Regions from separate parts of the Sporosarcina sp. P20a genome, predicted to be linked through region 2. Evidence: riboswitches for the same ligand, from Rfam matches in the RefSeq annotation. Region 2 holds a riboswitch; the other holds the start of a gene.
The links. Region 2 has a riboswitch for lysine ahead of dapA (4-hydroxy-tetrahydrodipicolinate synthase). Riboswitches for the same ligand answer to the same signal wherever they lie in the genome.

Region 1: it holds a riboswitch for lysine, as region 2 does, so the genes downstream of both, CSV72_RS12750 (Na+/H+ antiporter NhaC family protein) here and dapA (4-hydroxy-tetrahydrodipicolinate synthase) in region 2, are expected to answer to the same signal.

What each region holds. Positions count from the first base shown of each region.
Region 1 covers NZ_PDYT01000018.1:14,006-22,487, reverse strand. The annotation lists gene CSV72_RS12755 (sodium-dependent transporter) at 1-624, opposite strand, end outside; gene CSV72_RS12750 (Na+/H+ antiporter NhaC family protein) at 783-2,351, opposite strand; lysine riboswitch at 2,543-2,718, opposite strand; gene yunB (sporulation protein YunB) at 2,774-3,541, opposite strand; gene CSV72_RS12740 (bifunctional metallophosphatase/5'-nucleotidase) at 3,589-4,968, opposite strand; gene CSV72_RS12735 (sulfite exporter TauE/SafE family protein) at 4,974-5,798, opposite strand; gene CSV72_RS12730 (DUF72 domain-containing protein) at 5,798-6,658, opposite strand; gene CSV72_RS12725 (rhodanese-like domain-containing protein) at 6,834-7,187, opposite strand; gene CSV72_RS16785 (hypothetical protein) at 7,203-7,355, opposite strand; gene CSV72_RS12720 (glutaredoxin family protein) at 7,352-7,588, opposite strand; gene CSV72_RS12715 (hypothetical protein) at 7,760-8,092, shown strand; gene CSV72_RS12710 (NAD(P)H-dependent flavin oxidoreductase) at 8,169-8,482, opposite strand, start outside.
Region 2 covers NZ_PDYT01000010.1:34,737-43,218, reverse strand. The annotation lists gene CSV72_RS10030 (S8 family peptidase) at 1-1,444, opposite strand, end outside; gene CSV72_RS10025 (YARHG domain-containing protein) at 1,755-2,828, shown strand; gene CSV72_RS10020 (tetratricopeptide repeat protein) at 2,931-4,151, opposite strand; gene grpE (nucleotide exchange factor GrpE) at 4,236-4,826, opposite strand; lysine riboswitch at 5,114-5,291, shown strand; gene dapA (4-hydroxy-tetrahydrodipicolinate synthase) at 5,409-6,302, shown strand; gene CSV72_RS10005 (long-chain-fatty-acid--CoA ligase) at 6,410-8,059, opposite strand; gene CSV72_RS10000 (2-phosphosulfolactate phosphatase) at 8,072-8,482, opposite strand, start outside.

The sequences.
Region 1 (8,482 bases), on a different contig from region 2:
GAATGCATCCAGTCCAACCATAGCTCCATCTAGTGTGATTGCACGGATGACGACGAATAAGAAGAGTATGAATAGAATAGGAATAAATATTCTGTTCGCTAATTCGATCCCTTTCTTTACTCCACCGATCAAAATGATATAACAAATAACCCAGACGAATAGTAGTGGCAATGCCACGCCCCCTACAATTCCCCCGACATCTCCTGGATTATCCGCCAATTTTAGAACATCACCGAAGAAGAACGCTTCAGGTTCTTTCCCCCAAGATAAGTTAAATGAGTAGATCGTGTATTTCATTGCCCATGCAATGATCACGGCATAGTAGGTGGAGATAACGAACGATACGAAAATCCCCCACCATCCTAAGAACTCTGCTTTCTTACCGTTTAAACGGAAGAATGATAGAGGTGCGGATCCACGGTATTTATGACCAATTGTGAATTCCATGATCAGAATCGGGATACCAGCTGTTAATAATGCAAATAAGTACGGGATAAAAAATGCGCCGCCGCCATTTTCATAGGCTACATAAGGAAAACGCCAAATGTTTCCAAGTCCTATAGCTGATCCGACCGCAGCCAGTATAAAACCTGCTCTCGTTCCCCACTGTGAACGATTCTCCATACAACTCACCTCTTTTTGTTATTTTACAAAACTTTCATGATTCAATTTATTCTGATAATTATAGTTCCGTATATTTAGTATAAACAGCCCAATTCGAGATGTCAAAACAAATTTAGACTAAGAATGAAGTAATTATCACTCTTAGTCTAAAAGGTAAACTATGCTATTTGTTCCGCGCGTTTCTTTCCTTTAGCGCTCAAGTACGTAAATAAAACTATTAAAGTAATAATAACAGCTACTAAACCGATCCAGACAGACCCAGTCAGCCCGAGAACGATGTAGCCGATTACCGCTACACTTGCCGCAACAAGCGCATAAGGCAACTGGGTAGATACGTGATCCATATGGTTACAACCTGCTCCAGTAGAAGACAAAATGGTCGTATCAGAAATCGGTGAACAATGATCTCCGAATACCGCACCTGCAAGTACTGCCGCCAACGCTGGTAATAATAATTCAGGTGCCGCATTGACCATGATAGTACCCGCAATCGGCATCAAGATACCGAAAGAACCCCATGAAGTACCTGTCGAGAATGCCATTAACCCTGCTAATACGAAGATCAATACTGGAAGGAAAGTGACTGGAATATTTAATTGCTCTACCATCGTAGAAAGGAAGAGTCCTGTATCTAGGGAAGCGATTAGTTCAGTCAATCCCCAAGCGAAGATTAAGATGAGAATGGCAGGCATCATCGCTCTCAATCCGCTAATAAATGCACGGCCCATCCATGAAACACTTGCTGTTTCGTTCTTTTCCATTTGTAAAATATATAACAACATAGCTAGCAATGTTGCCGTAGTACCGCCAATTACCAAAGAAAATGGTACATCAGTGTTTTCAAAGATAGCCCAAATATCGAAAACGCCTGCTTCTTTATAGCCTGTGAAAATCATCATACCAAGCGTTACCGCAATCAACGTCACGATCGGTGCAACCAAATCGCGAACTTTTCCGTGCGTATGCTCAGGGAATTCTTCTTTTAGTTGACCCGGAATTTCTTTAGTTTGGTCAAATAGTTCCCCTTCATTCGTTGCACGATCTTCATGCTTCTTCATTTCGAAGAAGTCATTATTCGTCCAAGCGAAGAAAAAGACCATCGACAATGTCGCAATAACATAGAAGTTCATCGGTGCCATCATAATGAATGCAGTTAATGGTGAATAACTCACCGCTGCTGTCGTACCTAAAATAAGCGCAAGTTGTCCAATTAAGAATGCGCCCCAACTAGAGATGGGTGACACGACACAAATCGGTGCCGATGTAGAGTCAATGAAATACGCCAATTTCGCACGAGAAATCTTGTGCTGGTCTGTAATCGGTCTTGCAATCTGTCCAACTGCTAAGGCATTGAAATAGTCATCCACAAAAATTGCAATCCCAAGCCCCATCGTCAACAGCTTCGCGCCACGTTTTGTACGGATACGCGTGACTGCCCAGCGTGCAAATGCGGCACTTCCTCCCGATAGGCTGACGAATGCCGTAATGACACCTAGTAATAAAAGAAATAGCATGATAAATATATTGTACGTATTGAGTCCGCCATCCCAAAACGAAACTGTCATGGCTCTCCATACACCTTTTAGTGTCTCGAACGGAGCAAAGTTCGCTAAAAGTAAAGCTGCTGTAACAATTCCTGCTCCTAATGATAATAGTACTCTCCTCGTCGCTAACACCATCACGATGGCGATGATAGGAGGTAAAATAGAGACCCATGTTCCGATCATTGTAATTCCTCCTCTTTCTAGTTGCTAGATGAAATCGAAATGCAGAAGATCTTTCGAAGAGTGGAAAGCTGATACTATCCTGTAATTCCTTAATTTCCCGATAAAAAAAGCCAACTCCACAGGCAATAGCATACGTGTAGGAGTCGGCCAGTCAATTGATCAAGCAATAATTCATAAATCGCAGTACAATTGGCAACTGTAGCTCTCCATACATTTATCGCTGTATGACAGTGTCATTCCTCTTCGAAATGACCCCAACTTGAGAAGTTGACCCTTCTCAAACTTCGGCATTGCCTCCTTTCGCTCGCGGTCCTAGATGTCACTCTCTCGCCAGTTACTTATAAACAATGCAGCCTCTACGTAAGTCTCGATATTCTTCTGTACCTAGTGTAGCAATAATCGACATTGTTCACAATAGCCTTTTACTCCGTCTTCTCAAGTGGGACTTCAATTTGCGCTGGTGTTTGTTCTCCTTTCGAATAAATTTGAGGTACCTTTCCTCTTATCAAGCCAATCGCAATCGGTATTTTCTGCTCTACTACACTCCTACTTGTTGCTAGCGGTACAATAATCTGCACATTGACTTGTAACATTAGATACACTTCCACATACGCATTATTGATACCAAATTCACGAATATCGGTTTCTACTGTTGCATGTACATCTCCAACGACGTGGAAGCGGATAGGGATTTTTGGCCCCAAGTTACCGAGCAACGGAATATTCGCTGCTTGCCCAATTGGAACAAAAAACACAATACCTTGTTCTTTTTCCATGCGATCTGGATTATACTCGAGATCTCCGAGTGGCGGTAACATATCCAAATCTCCGCCTTCTGCACGCTCTAGATGATTTTCTACAAGTTGATGAATTTCCGACATAACCTGGCTAATGATTTCTGCGTTAAACTTAGTCGTCACCGTATCTGTTGTATCGTCGGGGACGTTTTCGATAATTTCATTGACATCGTAAACACTGGTGGTGCGATTATTAATGGCTTGACTGATGACGTGACTTGCTATTTTTTGCGTTTGTACTTCAGCATATTGTGTGTAAATTGGCGTTAGCTGTTTGTTGACCGTATAGAAAAACATCGCCACTCCCACCAAAATGCCCGGGATGACAAAGCGCAGTATGATTTTGCCATAGTTATGTTTCTTTGGCCGTTTTTGATTCGTATAAAACCGCATAAATACGCCTCCTACTTCACATTATGCGAAATAGGAGGCGTACATAACTAGCGTTCATTGAAATATTTTTTTCCATACCAACCGAGAATATCGCGAAGCATTTCCGGCATGATGTATTCTTTCTTAGCCTCTTTTAGTAATGGATAGAAAAAGCCAAACGTGAACATATCAAGTGTTGCCAACGTATACATCTCACCTGGCACGACCAAACGGTTTCCTGCAAATAATTGCCCGTTCGTGTTTCGGTATAAGTGCTCATGTATCATGCTACCCATCAGCGTACCACGAAAACCTAGACCTTTTATTGGAAGTTCCGTCCACTTTGGATCAAGTGACTGCTCGTAGATCGTCAGCAGATCAGTACCATCCAAATGGATAAGACATGGGTTGATAGGATGCGGCAATAAAGAGTGTAAATCCCCTCTTGTTACCCAACCTTTATCTAAACTACCGAGGAATATCCCTGCGTTAAACAACGCACAGTCAGCATCCAGATACGTCAGTAATGCACGGCCAAACAGCGAGGATAATGGACTTTCTCCTGAAAGGCGCTGCGATAACGGAGAAGGATTATAAAACACTGGTACTTCAAGAGTCTCTTCCCCTTTGGCAAATAAGCCATTCACTTGTTCAATATCCTCTTCTGACATTTCCATCATCTGTGTTGGAAAAACTTCTGCTTTCATATGAACGACTTGACCCGTCATGCGGTCTACATCGACTTGGACATGACCGACATAATGACCGAATTTTTCAGCTGCCGCAAGTAGCGTATCGTCAACCCACTCACCATTCGGTAATAAATGATGCGTGTGTGCGCCTAAAATGACATCGATCTCCGGACATTGCGTAGCCAATAGACGATCTTCATTGATTCCTAAATGGGAAAGACACACGATGACATCGCATTCTGGACGCAAGCTGCGTGCCATTTCCTGCAACGCTGCATGCGGTTCAGCTACACTCCAGCCAAGTTGTTCATAAAAGGCGTAGTATGGAGCTGTAGCACCTATGACACCGATGCGCACACCTTCTGTAGTCTCAAATATTTTAGACTTCTTCGCCCAGCAAGGCACCTTACCGTCCAGTTCAGTCAAGTTGCACAGCACTACATCAAAGTGCGCATCTTCATATAATGTATTCAGCGCACCCTTAGACATAGTAATACCTTCATTATTGCCAATCGTCACGGCATCGTATCCTGCTTTATTTAATAATTCGATATTTCCTTTACCTTCTGTTCCTTCGGTAAACGGATGAGATCTGTCAATATGGTCTCCAATATCAAATAGAAAACAAAACTCCCCATTGGCTTCAGCTTGTTGCTTGCGCTCTTTAAGAAAATGCTGGATTTGTGGCCAGTTTTCGAAATGACTATGGACGTCATTCGTATGATAAATGTGAATCGTCGCTACCGTTTCCTTCATATAGGTCAACCCCAAATCCCCTCATAAATGGAACGTAATCCAAAGATGAGTAAAATGATGCGTATGACTAAAACTAATGTTTCTGACTTCATTTTGCTATTTAAATAGGCTCCTAGCATTCCACCGAAATAGGCTCCTGGCACAACAGGAATCGTATAAAGCCATGGTACATGACCGAGTGAAATATGCGAAATCGAGTTGACGATAGCTGATAAGAATACCATTAGCATCGATGTCGCGACCGCCACATGTGGTGGGAACAAGAATAGTAAAATCATGGCTGGAACGATCATCGTACCGCCACCGATTCCGAATAACCCTGACGTAAATCCAATGAACAACGCCAATAGAATGGCAAACCAAATGGGATATCCATAGATATGCGTTTTACCTTGAGGATCAGTAAACTTGATCTTTTTTCCGTTATCTACAAACCACCTAATCGGCTTCAAATATTTCCTCGTTAGTAACAGTGTAGATAAAACAATGAGCAATATACCAAAATATAAATTAAATGATTGCAAACTTACATTTTTATTGACCAACGCACCGAGTACGATACCTGGTATACTCGCAGCAAAAAATAGAAAAGCACTGCGATAATCAATTGTCTTTACCTTCATATAGGATAGTGTCGAGCCAAGTCCATTCGCAATCATCATGATGACCGACAGGCCAACCACACTTTGCGGTGTAATATCAGGAATCATTCCAAGATTTAATCCGACAAACAATGTGACCGGAACCAAGATCGTTCCGCCACCAAGACCGGCAATTGAACCGATAATACCCGATGCCAAACCAATTAAGGCGAGTGCTACAAACTCCATTAGTGATCCCCCTCAAACAAGTCCATTTGCTTGGTGAGAGGCTGCCCGTATTCTATGTTGAGTAACCCTGCAAATTGTTTGGCATTCTTCGCCGCATGCTGACCAGAGTTATTATTAAAAATGACAAATACTTCTTCAGTCTGCTTCTCAAGATGTTTAACGATTTCACTCATACTCTCTAATTCTTTATCATTATAATCATAAAGATAGCGGACTTTACGCCAAGCTTTACTATCCCCCATCGTATTGACCCAACCTTTATCATTGCGTCCGTGGAGTCGTAACAGCACTTTCTCGTCGGTCGCAACCGGAACAAGAGGGACACTTCCATCCCCTACCTGCGGCTCATCACAGACCACATGGATAACGTTCAAGTCTTTCAGAAAATTGAGTGTTTTTTCTCGATATGCTGGAGAGTACCACGTTTGATTGCGGAACTCTACTGCTATCGGTAACGGCTGTAATTGTTCATGCACATAACGAATGCGATCCACGTTTTCTTTCTTGCAGTCAAACCAAGGTGGAAACTGAACAAGTACCATCGCAAGCTTTCCTGCCTCAACAAACGACGTTAGCGACAGCTTAAACAGCGAGAACATCTCCTCTTCAGAATCATAGGGAATCTTCCCACGCTGATGACCTGTAATGGCCTGATACGCTTTCACGACGAATTGGAAATTAGCGGGCGTCTCCTCTGTCCACTTATCCATTACTTTCTTCGATTGAATCGCATAAAACGTCGAATCTAACTCGACGATTGGAAAGTGTTTACTATAATCTATAAGTTTTTTATTCGCCACTGTATGCTCATTATATAGGCTAGGATGGTCTCCCCACCCTGTCAGGCCAACATGTATCATGGAAAGCCCTCCTCTTTTTATCTTTAGCTTAGTGTATCATATCTTATGTATTATCGGAAAAATCGTACTTACTGACTTGGCTTTCCCCTCATCTGGATTTTGCTAAATCAACTCGATTTCATTACCAAGTAAAAAAGCGTCTCGAGATAGGATCCCCGAAACGCTTTTTCTATGATTAACCTTGCCACGCGCTCATTCCACCGCGTACATTCGTCACATTCACGAACCCTGCCTTCTTCAGCTGTGTTGCCGCATTTGAACTGCGCATGCCGCTTTGACAGATGACAATGACTTCTTGATCTTTCTTCAATGTTCCCATTTTATTCGAAAGCACATTTAATGGGATATTCTTAAATTGCTTAATATGGCGCCCTTTATATTCAGCAGGTGAACGTACATCGATCAACTGGACGTTTTGATCTTTTAGTCTATCTTTTAATTGTTCAGTTGAAATTGTTTGCACACCTTTTGCAGGCTTCATTCGCCAAACTACTAAGCCGACGACAAGTGCTATGATGATCCATCCCATAATTGGTGCCTCCTATTAGTGAGTCCATTCTATGATGACGAGGATCACACCCATCACCATAAATGCTATATTGCCAATACAAAAGCGCGGAAATAACTTCTTTTCCATATTCTCAGCTGATTGAATTGTACAGCCCCGCTTGAACACAATCTGTTTGAATTTATTCATGCATCCAATGCAGCGTGAATACTTGCTGGATCAAAGCCAATAATCCATTTCCCATTCAACTTCGTTTGTGGAACGCCCATTTGTCCCGTTAACTCCATCAAACGCTCTCCCTCTGCCGGATTCGTAGAAACGTTAATCGTCTCGTAAGGTACATGGATTTCGTCTAGATAATTCGTCATCATCGTACAATACGGACAAGTAGATGATACATATACAGTTGCTTTTTCAGACATGTGAAAAGCTCCCTTCCATTCGTTTATATATGTATTATATACCCCTCTAGGTATATAATCAATGAATTGGTTTAGCGTTAGGATGGCACTTATCGCTCATGACGTACATGCTAATATAAAGAGTGAATGGATGAAAATGTGCGCCGTTCTATTACAACAAATTTAAGCGAAATGAAGAGCATTAAAAATGACGTCTCTATGATTAAGTCAGATGTTAGCACACTCAAGTCAAATGTCGGGACACTTAAGTCGAATGTCGATGTCCTCAATACAGAAATGTTAGAAGCAAAAAAGGCACAACAATTGACTGATAAGCGCTTGTCCTCTATTGATAGTAAACAGGATATTATCTACAAGCAAACTGGATCTTTATCTGAACCACAAATGAAAACCCCCTCCTTACTTGAACAAGTCCGATTAGATGTAGAATTCACCTATCAAAAGACCGCGATGAATGATTTATACATCAACCGTATTGAAACGCATTTCATTCACAAACACTAGATAGCAAATAAAAAACAAGCGTGTCTGGATGGACATACTTGTTTTTTATCGTAATACGATTCATTTTTTCTCCATATTACCTGCTCGCTGTGTTCACTCTATCTCCAACTAGCTTATCCTTTGCCTCGTTGTATTGCTGCGCTAATTGTGCAACATAATCTTTTGTCGGTTGTACTTTATCGACCACACCAATTCCTTGTCCACAGCCCCAAATATCTTTCCAAGCTTTTTGACCCGCATCTCCACCAAAATTCATTTTACTTGGATCACTTTCCGGCAAGTTCTCTGGATCTAAGCCCGATGCACGGATCGATGCAGCCAAATAATTCCCATGTATTCCGGTGAAATAATTACTGTACACAATGTCATCCGAAGTTGCATCCACAATGG
Region 2 (8,482 bases):
CAACGCCACTTTTATTCTGCAACCCTTTATCCACGCGTAAATAATGAACGCCTTGTTGCCATTCGGTAGTGGGTGTAATGAGTAATTGCATACTGTTTATAGGATCTACTCTTGCTGTAAAACTTTCGATACGTTCTGCACTATTTGGCGAGCGGGTAATATAAATATGTCTTGCATATTCTTTTCCAAGTAGCAATTCGCTAGTGAATTTGATGGTAAATACTTTATTCGTTAGTACATTTAGTTCTGGAAAATCGCCAGTAAACTCATTCGGCGGCGGGGGTGTAGCTACAGCTGGCAACGCATGGCTAAGTCGTTCTATATTAACTAATCCTGCACCGTAATACACATCTTTTCCAGGTGCCCCTAAATCCGTTGCGGTCATTTCAAGTAACTGTCTGATTTCAGCTGGCGTTGCTTCAGGCTTCAAAGATTTCACCAAAGCGGCTGCGCCTGCTACCATAGGTCCTGAAAATGAAGTTCCACTGACTGACTTATAGCCATTATGGATGGAAGTGGTATAGATTGCTGCGCCCGGAGCAACTAAGCTCACGTGAGAGTTATAGTTCGAAAACGAAGCACGCTGATTATCACTTTCCGTTGCCCCAACTGAAATAACTGTAGAATAGGACGCGGGAAACATGATCGAATTCCCCTTTGTTGCATCATTTCCGGCAGATGCTACGACCGTGATACCCGAGTCAACTGCACGCTGAATGACCTTTTCCTCCAGTTGAGATCGGTCGCTGCTTCCGTAACTCATATTGATCACATCAACTTGTTTCTTAATGGCGTAATCAATCGCCTTGATACTATCCGACACTTTACTGAGGCCGTTCAGATGCGTGATTTTCAACGGCAATATTTTGGTGTCATATATTCCCGCAATACCCACTACGCCTAGATTATTCCCAGCCTTAGCCGCGACTACACCTGCGACAGCTGTTCCGTGACCATTGACGTCTTGAACATTCGAATTGTCGGCATAAAAGTTATAACCACCCGGCTGAATGCGCCCCTGCAAATCTTCATGTTTTAGATCAATGCCAGAATCAATGACCGCCACGACGGTCTTTTTCTTTTGCTCCTGCACCCTAGACCAAAGCAACTGTGGCTTCATCTGGGGAATCCACCACTGCTTCACAAGAATAGGATCATTGAATACAACGTGCGAATAACGCTCATAATTGGGCTCAACATGTAAGACGTTCGGATCTTCTAGTAATTGTTCCTTCATTAACAGCATGTCATCTGAATCTGTAAAGCTCCATAACTCTACTTCATCCGTAATTGCTTCACGGCTTTCTACTCCAGGTAAGCTTCCATCCACAGAAAATGTCTGACGATTTTCTTCATACTCTACCAATAATTCATTTGAAAAATCTTCCGCGCTAACTATCCCTTGAAATCCGAGTAACGCCAGCAATCCAATGCATACACTCAAAACTATATGATGCTGTCTTCTCATTCGCCCCTCTTTTCTTCCCTGCCACACTTTAGTAATATGGGATTCTTTTAAACCATTATAACTCACCTTTTACCATCTTCATACATCTTACTCGTAGGATGGAACTACTTAAAATGACGGATTTTGAAAGTTCCACTGTTATGAATATCCTGCGACCTACTCCCTTTATGCAACATTCTTCCTTACTTCTAGAATAATCCCGTCAGTCATAGTATAATCTTGACTACATTGGTATCTATACTTGCGTTCAAAAGATAGAGCCATAGCATGAAGTAGGAGAATTTATATGAAAAAGTGTCCGATATGTAATGAAATGAATACAAAACAGCAAGAGTACTGTACAAACTGTAAAGCACTCCTTGCATCACGCTATTCCAATAAAAAACGGTCGTTACTGAAAACATTGCTGTCACCCATTGTATTAATAGTGGTTGTACTAGTTGCGATTACAAGTTATTACCTTATGGAAAATAAATACGGTCGGCATGCCACAACCGAGCAATTCATTTCTGCACTGATCGAGCGAGATCAAGACGCGTTGCATGAATTGATTGTACCGAAAGATAGTCGTATTTCGGTCGACGGAGAAAGCATTCAAGCCTTGCTTACATTGGTCGAGAAAAACCCTTCCATCGTACAAGTAATTGAAAACAATTTACAAGAAAACACCGACGATGGCATGTTCTCCATGCGTGTAGCAGGAAAGCGATTCGGCCTTTTCTCTTGCTATACGATCAATCCAGCAGGCTATATCCTCAAAGTGAAATCAATTGGAGAGGAAACCGTACTATCAATTCACGATACCGAGATGGGCTATATAAAAAAGAGTAAAGAACAAGCAGAATTCGGCCCGTATATGGCTGGGATTTATCCAATTAAAATGACGACAACATTGAATGACGAAAGTGTGCGGGAAGAAATTCAGGCGAATGTATTTGGCGCAAAACAATCGGTTCATCTCGCTTTTGATTCCATCAAAGAATTGGCCGTTGCAACCAACGTGGAAACCGACAATGATTTGCCAGTCGTACAAAATGACGTCCCGAAAGAAGAACCCGTCGAAACCGTTATTGTCAAAGAAGTGATTAAAGAAGTGCCAGCTGGCGGTTCTAACGAGAATTTCATCATTTCGTACAGCGGTGACGTGTTCCTCGACGAATCCGACTTAAAAGGACTGTCAAAAGATGATTTACGTTTAGCGCGCAATGAAATCTACGCTCGACACGGCTATGTATTCCAATCAAAAGAACTGCAAAACTACTTCGGCTCACAGTCATGGTACGAACCGAATCCATCCTTCGATGGAAAGATGACCAAGTGGGAGAAGCATAATATTGAATTGATCAAGTCGCTGGAATAAAAGAAGGAGCCATTCGGGAAGTCATCATGACTTCTCGAATGGCTCCTGTTTATTTGTAGTTTGGCGCAGTGATGACGCATAATAGCGCGATCTCAAGCTAACTCAATCAGCCTCTTCATCTACCTGACTACCACTTTCACCATCTACTACCAACTTCTTCATAGCCCTCGCTTCATACGTCACCCAATCTTCATCTGGCTTATTAATCAATTCATCCAGAATCGAAACAGCTTGAGTATCCTCACCAAGCTTCCACAAAGCACGGCTTTCTTGAAGATGGATTCCGTCTCGGTAAGGGGATTCCTTATAATTCTCATCTTTTTCTTTACGGAAAGCTTTCGCGATTTCCACAACGTCTTCATACTTCTTCTCGCGCAAATAACTTGATGCGAGGAAGTACGAGGCATCATCCGTGAAGTAATCCGTATCTTCCGTCCGCATAGCATATTCAAAATACACAACCGCTGCTGGGAAGTCTTCCTTTACGAATTGTCTATAGCCTTCATTATAATACATATTCGCTGCTTCAGTTGAAACGAATTCAAGCACGGCTGGTTCTTCAGGTTTTACGACTACCTCTTGAACAGGCTCGTCCTTCTTCGGCTCTGTCTCCGTTATGGCAGGATTTTTCACCGGTGCTGTAGCTTTCGACTCCGTAGCAACCTCAGGCTGTGACATGAGGTTGGCAATTAACCAGATAAAGAAGACTAATAGGACGGTCGCAATACTAGCAAGCAGTACTGCCGCCTCTTTTTTCAGCTTACGCTTAACTTTAGGCTTCGGAACCGGTCGTGCGATATCCGGACGCGGAGGTTCTGCCGCCACGACACGTTTAATGGTCGGATCATCGAGCACATACATAGGTAAACCCGCCGTATAGCGAGATAATGTGCCGCTTTCATAACGTGCCAACAACACCGTTTTTATGCGATATAATTCAATCGGGATGGGCAGTTTTTCTGCCAGTTCCATCGCGTGATCTATGATTTGTAGTGCGTTTTCACCAAACCCTAGCTGAATTTCCGATATTGCGTCGTTATATTCAGCGATGATTTGCGTATACGTGTCCCAATTGTCAACTATCGTTTGCTGTAACTTAATAGCATGAAGCTCGTCGCTGTCTAGTTCCTTCAAGTAGGCTAATGCCACATGCAAATTGCCGACCTTACTCTCAAGTAATGCTTTATGCCACAAAATCTGTTTGCGGCTAACATTCAGCTTTTCCAGTTCGCGTATCGTATCCAGCGCTAATGTGTAACGCTTCTGTCGTATCTCTTGTTGCATTTGCTGTATCAGCATAGGAACGTTAGTAAATGAACTCATCGAATCACCTCCACCTACTAAACGGGCGTACGTAGTGACTCACCCATTGATCATTTGTTATGCTCGTCATAAACGTTCCCCCTTTTACGAAACCGTTTTCACTAATGCATCTTGAATGACTTGATCTTCTATTGAAAAGGCTCTGCGGAATACAGATGCCACTTTAAAACGCTCGATCCCTTGCGCTTCTTCAGCAGGTATAGTTCCCACCACTTCCATATAGCTTTCATCGAAATACTCATCGTACACCGGCAACTCTTGTATACCGATTTCTTCAAGCAAGAGCTGCGCTTGATCCATCGCTGCATCCAATTGTGCAAGTAAATCGACCGCTTCAGGATCAACGCTCTGACGTACATCTTCAAATAAAGTAAAGATCTGCACTGCGCGTTTCGCCATTTGTACGCGATCTTCAAATGCTTCATCTTGCAAACGTGTAATCGCCTCATCAACCGGCAAGATCGCTTGATTGCTTTCGAGCAACTCTTCTAGTGAGCGGAAACTCGTCGATGTAAACTGCTGAAACTGCTTCAAATCTTCTTGCGTGACAGGCTTCTCAATCGGATCCACTTCGAAATCTTCAATTGTAATTTTCTCCAACTGCAATAATTCTTTATCCAATATACGCTGTAACTCTTCCGGCCTGTTATTCGCGGACTCATGTATAGTACTCATCGAATTCCCCTTTTCAGAAAACATATGTAATGCATAAATCAAGCAAGAAAAGCCCAGTCTAAGCTTAGGCTATTATACTGATAAGATAGCACTTTTTGATGGCTAACACAATACTAGGCCGTGAATTGTCGAAGGAATGAGGCGACTTCGGTACACTTGTTGACGTATTGTTGCACGATGTGTCATCGAAAGACAAAACATTTATCTTTAAAATTTAAGGTTGCTATTTCATCAGATACCAAGTACAGTAGGGGTAATTAAACTTTCACTTATTTCGATAATTCGGAAATAAGGATAGAGGCGCAAAAACCATTAGTACACAATCAGAGAATCATGAGGTTCTATGAAGATTGTGGAAAGGGGAATTTGCCGAAGCGACGAGACACTCATGATCTCCAAGCTGATTCTGGACTGAACAAGTGCAGGATTGTCATATGGGAAACTGTATGGTGGGCTATCTCGTGCAAAGAAATAATTCATTATTTCAACGCAACAGCGAGCCCTCGTTGTTGCTTTTTGCGTTCACTTACGTATCGCCCCCACCTCTATGTTTTTTAATAAAATGATAGGATGTGGAGAATAATGAATTTCGGATCAATTATGACAGCGATGGTTACTCCGTTTGATGAAAGAGGAGACATCGATTACCCAGCAACACAAAACTTAATCAATCACTTACTAGCCAATGGAACAGACGCACTAGTCATCGCAGGTACGACAGGAGAGTCCCCTACGCTTACGGCGCAAGAGAAAGTGGAGCTATTCAAATTCACCGTGCAAACCGTTGCAGGCCGTGCACCAGTTATTGCAGGCACAGGAACGAATAGCACGAGAGAATCCATTGACTTGACGATCCAAGCAGAAGAAGCAGGCGTCGACGGAATTATGCTCGTCGTACCGTACTACAATAAGCCGTGTCAAGAAGGCTTGTACCAGCACTTCAAGACCATTGCACAAACGACTACATTGCCGATCATGCTCTACAACATCCCAGGACGCAGCGCAGTCAATATGTTGCCTGAAACGATTATCCGATTGGCGAACAACGTATCGAATATTACGTCTGTTAAAGAAGCAAGTGGTGATCTAGAAGCCGCTGCAGCGATTATTGAGCATACGGGGGATGACTTTTTTGTCTATTCAGGTGATGACGCGTCTACACTACCTATGCTAGCTATTGGCGGCACAGGCATCGTGTCGGTTTCTGCTCATATTATAGGAAATGAAATGGCAGAAATGGTACGTCACTTCAAAACGGGCAATACTAAGCAAGCCGCTACTATCTATCGCGGACTATTGCCGATCATGAAAGCGATGTTCGCTGCACCGAACCCTTCTCCGACGAAGGCTGCATTAAACTTAACAGGCGTACCAGTTGGTGGAGTTCGTTTACCAATGATTGCGTTGCCTGAAGAACAAGTAGATTCGTTGAGAGACCTTCTAGCTCTTCGCAATCAATCCGCAGTCGGTCTTTGATCGATATTTAGAAACCACTTTAAGCTGCTCCGAGACGACCGCAACATACGGTTATCTCGGAGCAGCTTTTTAATTTACTTCTATATAATATAAATCGTAGTTACCACTCACGCATCCTGCAACTGACGCCATAAGATCTTTCCACTACTCGTAGTCGGGAAACTATCGCGGAACTCGACAATTCGCGGATATTTATAACTCGCCATCTGCCCCTTCGACCATTCGATAATCTCTTCCCCAGTCACGCTTCCTTTATATTCTGAATCCAGAATAATAAGTGCTTTTACCGTTTCACCACGCACTTCGTCAGGAGACCGAACGACACACGCTTGCTGAACCGCCGGATGTTTATAAAGGATCGACTCCACTTCCGTTGGCCACACTTTAAAGCCGGCCGCATTAATCATCCGTTTAACACGGTCTACGATAAAGAAATAACCTTCTTCATCCATTCGCACGATATCGCCAGTGCGGAAGAATGTTATACCGTCTAGCATCATATGACTCGCTTTCGTTTCTTCCTCTTGATTATAGTAGCCTTTAAACATTTGAGGTGCATTGACCACTAGCTCGCCTTCTTCTTCTACACCGAGTTCTTCACCTGTTGTCGGATCAATAATACGGGCATCTACACCGAACGCTGGAATGCCTAGACATTGCAACTTAGGACGGTTCGGTGGATTGAAATGGGTATGCGACATCGTTTCGGATAAACCATAGCCTTCTACATAATCAAGACCCGTACGCTGATGCAGTTTTTCACCTACTGCGATAGGAAGCGTAGCCCCTCCGCCACCCACAATCTCCAGGGAAGAAATATCATAATCAACGAGATGAGGATTCGTGAGGAAATCGATCAGCATCGTACTAATATTGATCCAGTGACTGACTTGGAAATGCTCAATTGCTTTCATCGCATAGTCGCGATCCCATCTCGTCATAATAACCATATTACTCCCTGCCAAAATCGGATTCAGCGCACTATGCGTGAGTCCGGTAACATGGAATAAAGGCAAGCTTGTCAAGACGACCGTATCGGGACTCATTGCCATCCAATGATACGAACCGATCGTATTGGCCTGCACCGTCCGATTCGTATGAATACATCCTTTAGGCGCTCCAGTCGTTCCTGACGTATACGGAATCATTGCCATATCATCACTCTCGCCTGTGTAAACTGAAGGAGTCTGAGCCGCATCCAGCGCAGACTTCCACGAAACAGTCTTCGCTAGTACCTTAGCAGGTGCCTTTACTTCTTCAGGAATCTCAGCTAATGCTTTTTCTTCATAAATATAATCAGAATAAGCAGCAGAAATGACTGTTTGAAGTGTCGTCGCACCAATTAGCGGCTCTAGTTTCGGGTACAATTCCTGTCCAATAAACGCCAGTTGAATGTCTCCGTCTTCCACGAAAAACTGCAAATCTTTTGTCGTACTCATCGGATTAATCGCAACAACGACTGCCCGCAAGCGTAATATCGCAAATAAACTGACGAGAAATTGTGGCGAGTTTTGCATGAGCAGCAAGACACGATCCCCTTTTTTTACCTGGCATTCCTGCTCCAAATACCCAGCCATCTTCTCTGTCTCGTCCAATAATTGGCCGTACGTTGCAGATCCGCCATAAAATTCATAGGCCGTTTTATTCGGATATTTCTTCGCAGTGATCGCTAAATTATCATAAATCGTCGTTTCAGGTAATGTAAGAGATTTTGCAATACGGGGCGGCCAAAATTCAAAATGGGCTGTATGTTTCATTCGATTCACTCCTCAATTATTGAATACGCTTACACATGGATCACAGACAACTTCCTGTCCAGACAAATAAGGGGCAACGTCAAGCTCTCCTTTTTTACTAACGAAATGTAAATCTTCACCTACATCCATCCCAAGCATCGCTCTGCCTACTTGCGTTTGTGCGAGTAACGTTTCATTTTGATCTTTCTGACTGTCGTAAAACAACTTGGCACTGAGTGCACTATCCGTTAATTGAACAGCATTCTCCCCTGCCAGCTGAATCAGCTCGGATAAAAAGTACCCCGCACCGTAAAAGTCTTCTAAGCAAAATTGATTGGCAGATCCTGCACAAGTGAGCAAAATCGTTTCGTCTTCATATTCGTCATATACTTTTCTGGCGACCGCAGGGCTATTAAGCAATGAAGCAATCCACACTTTACGCGC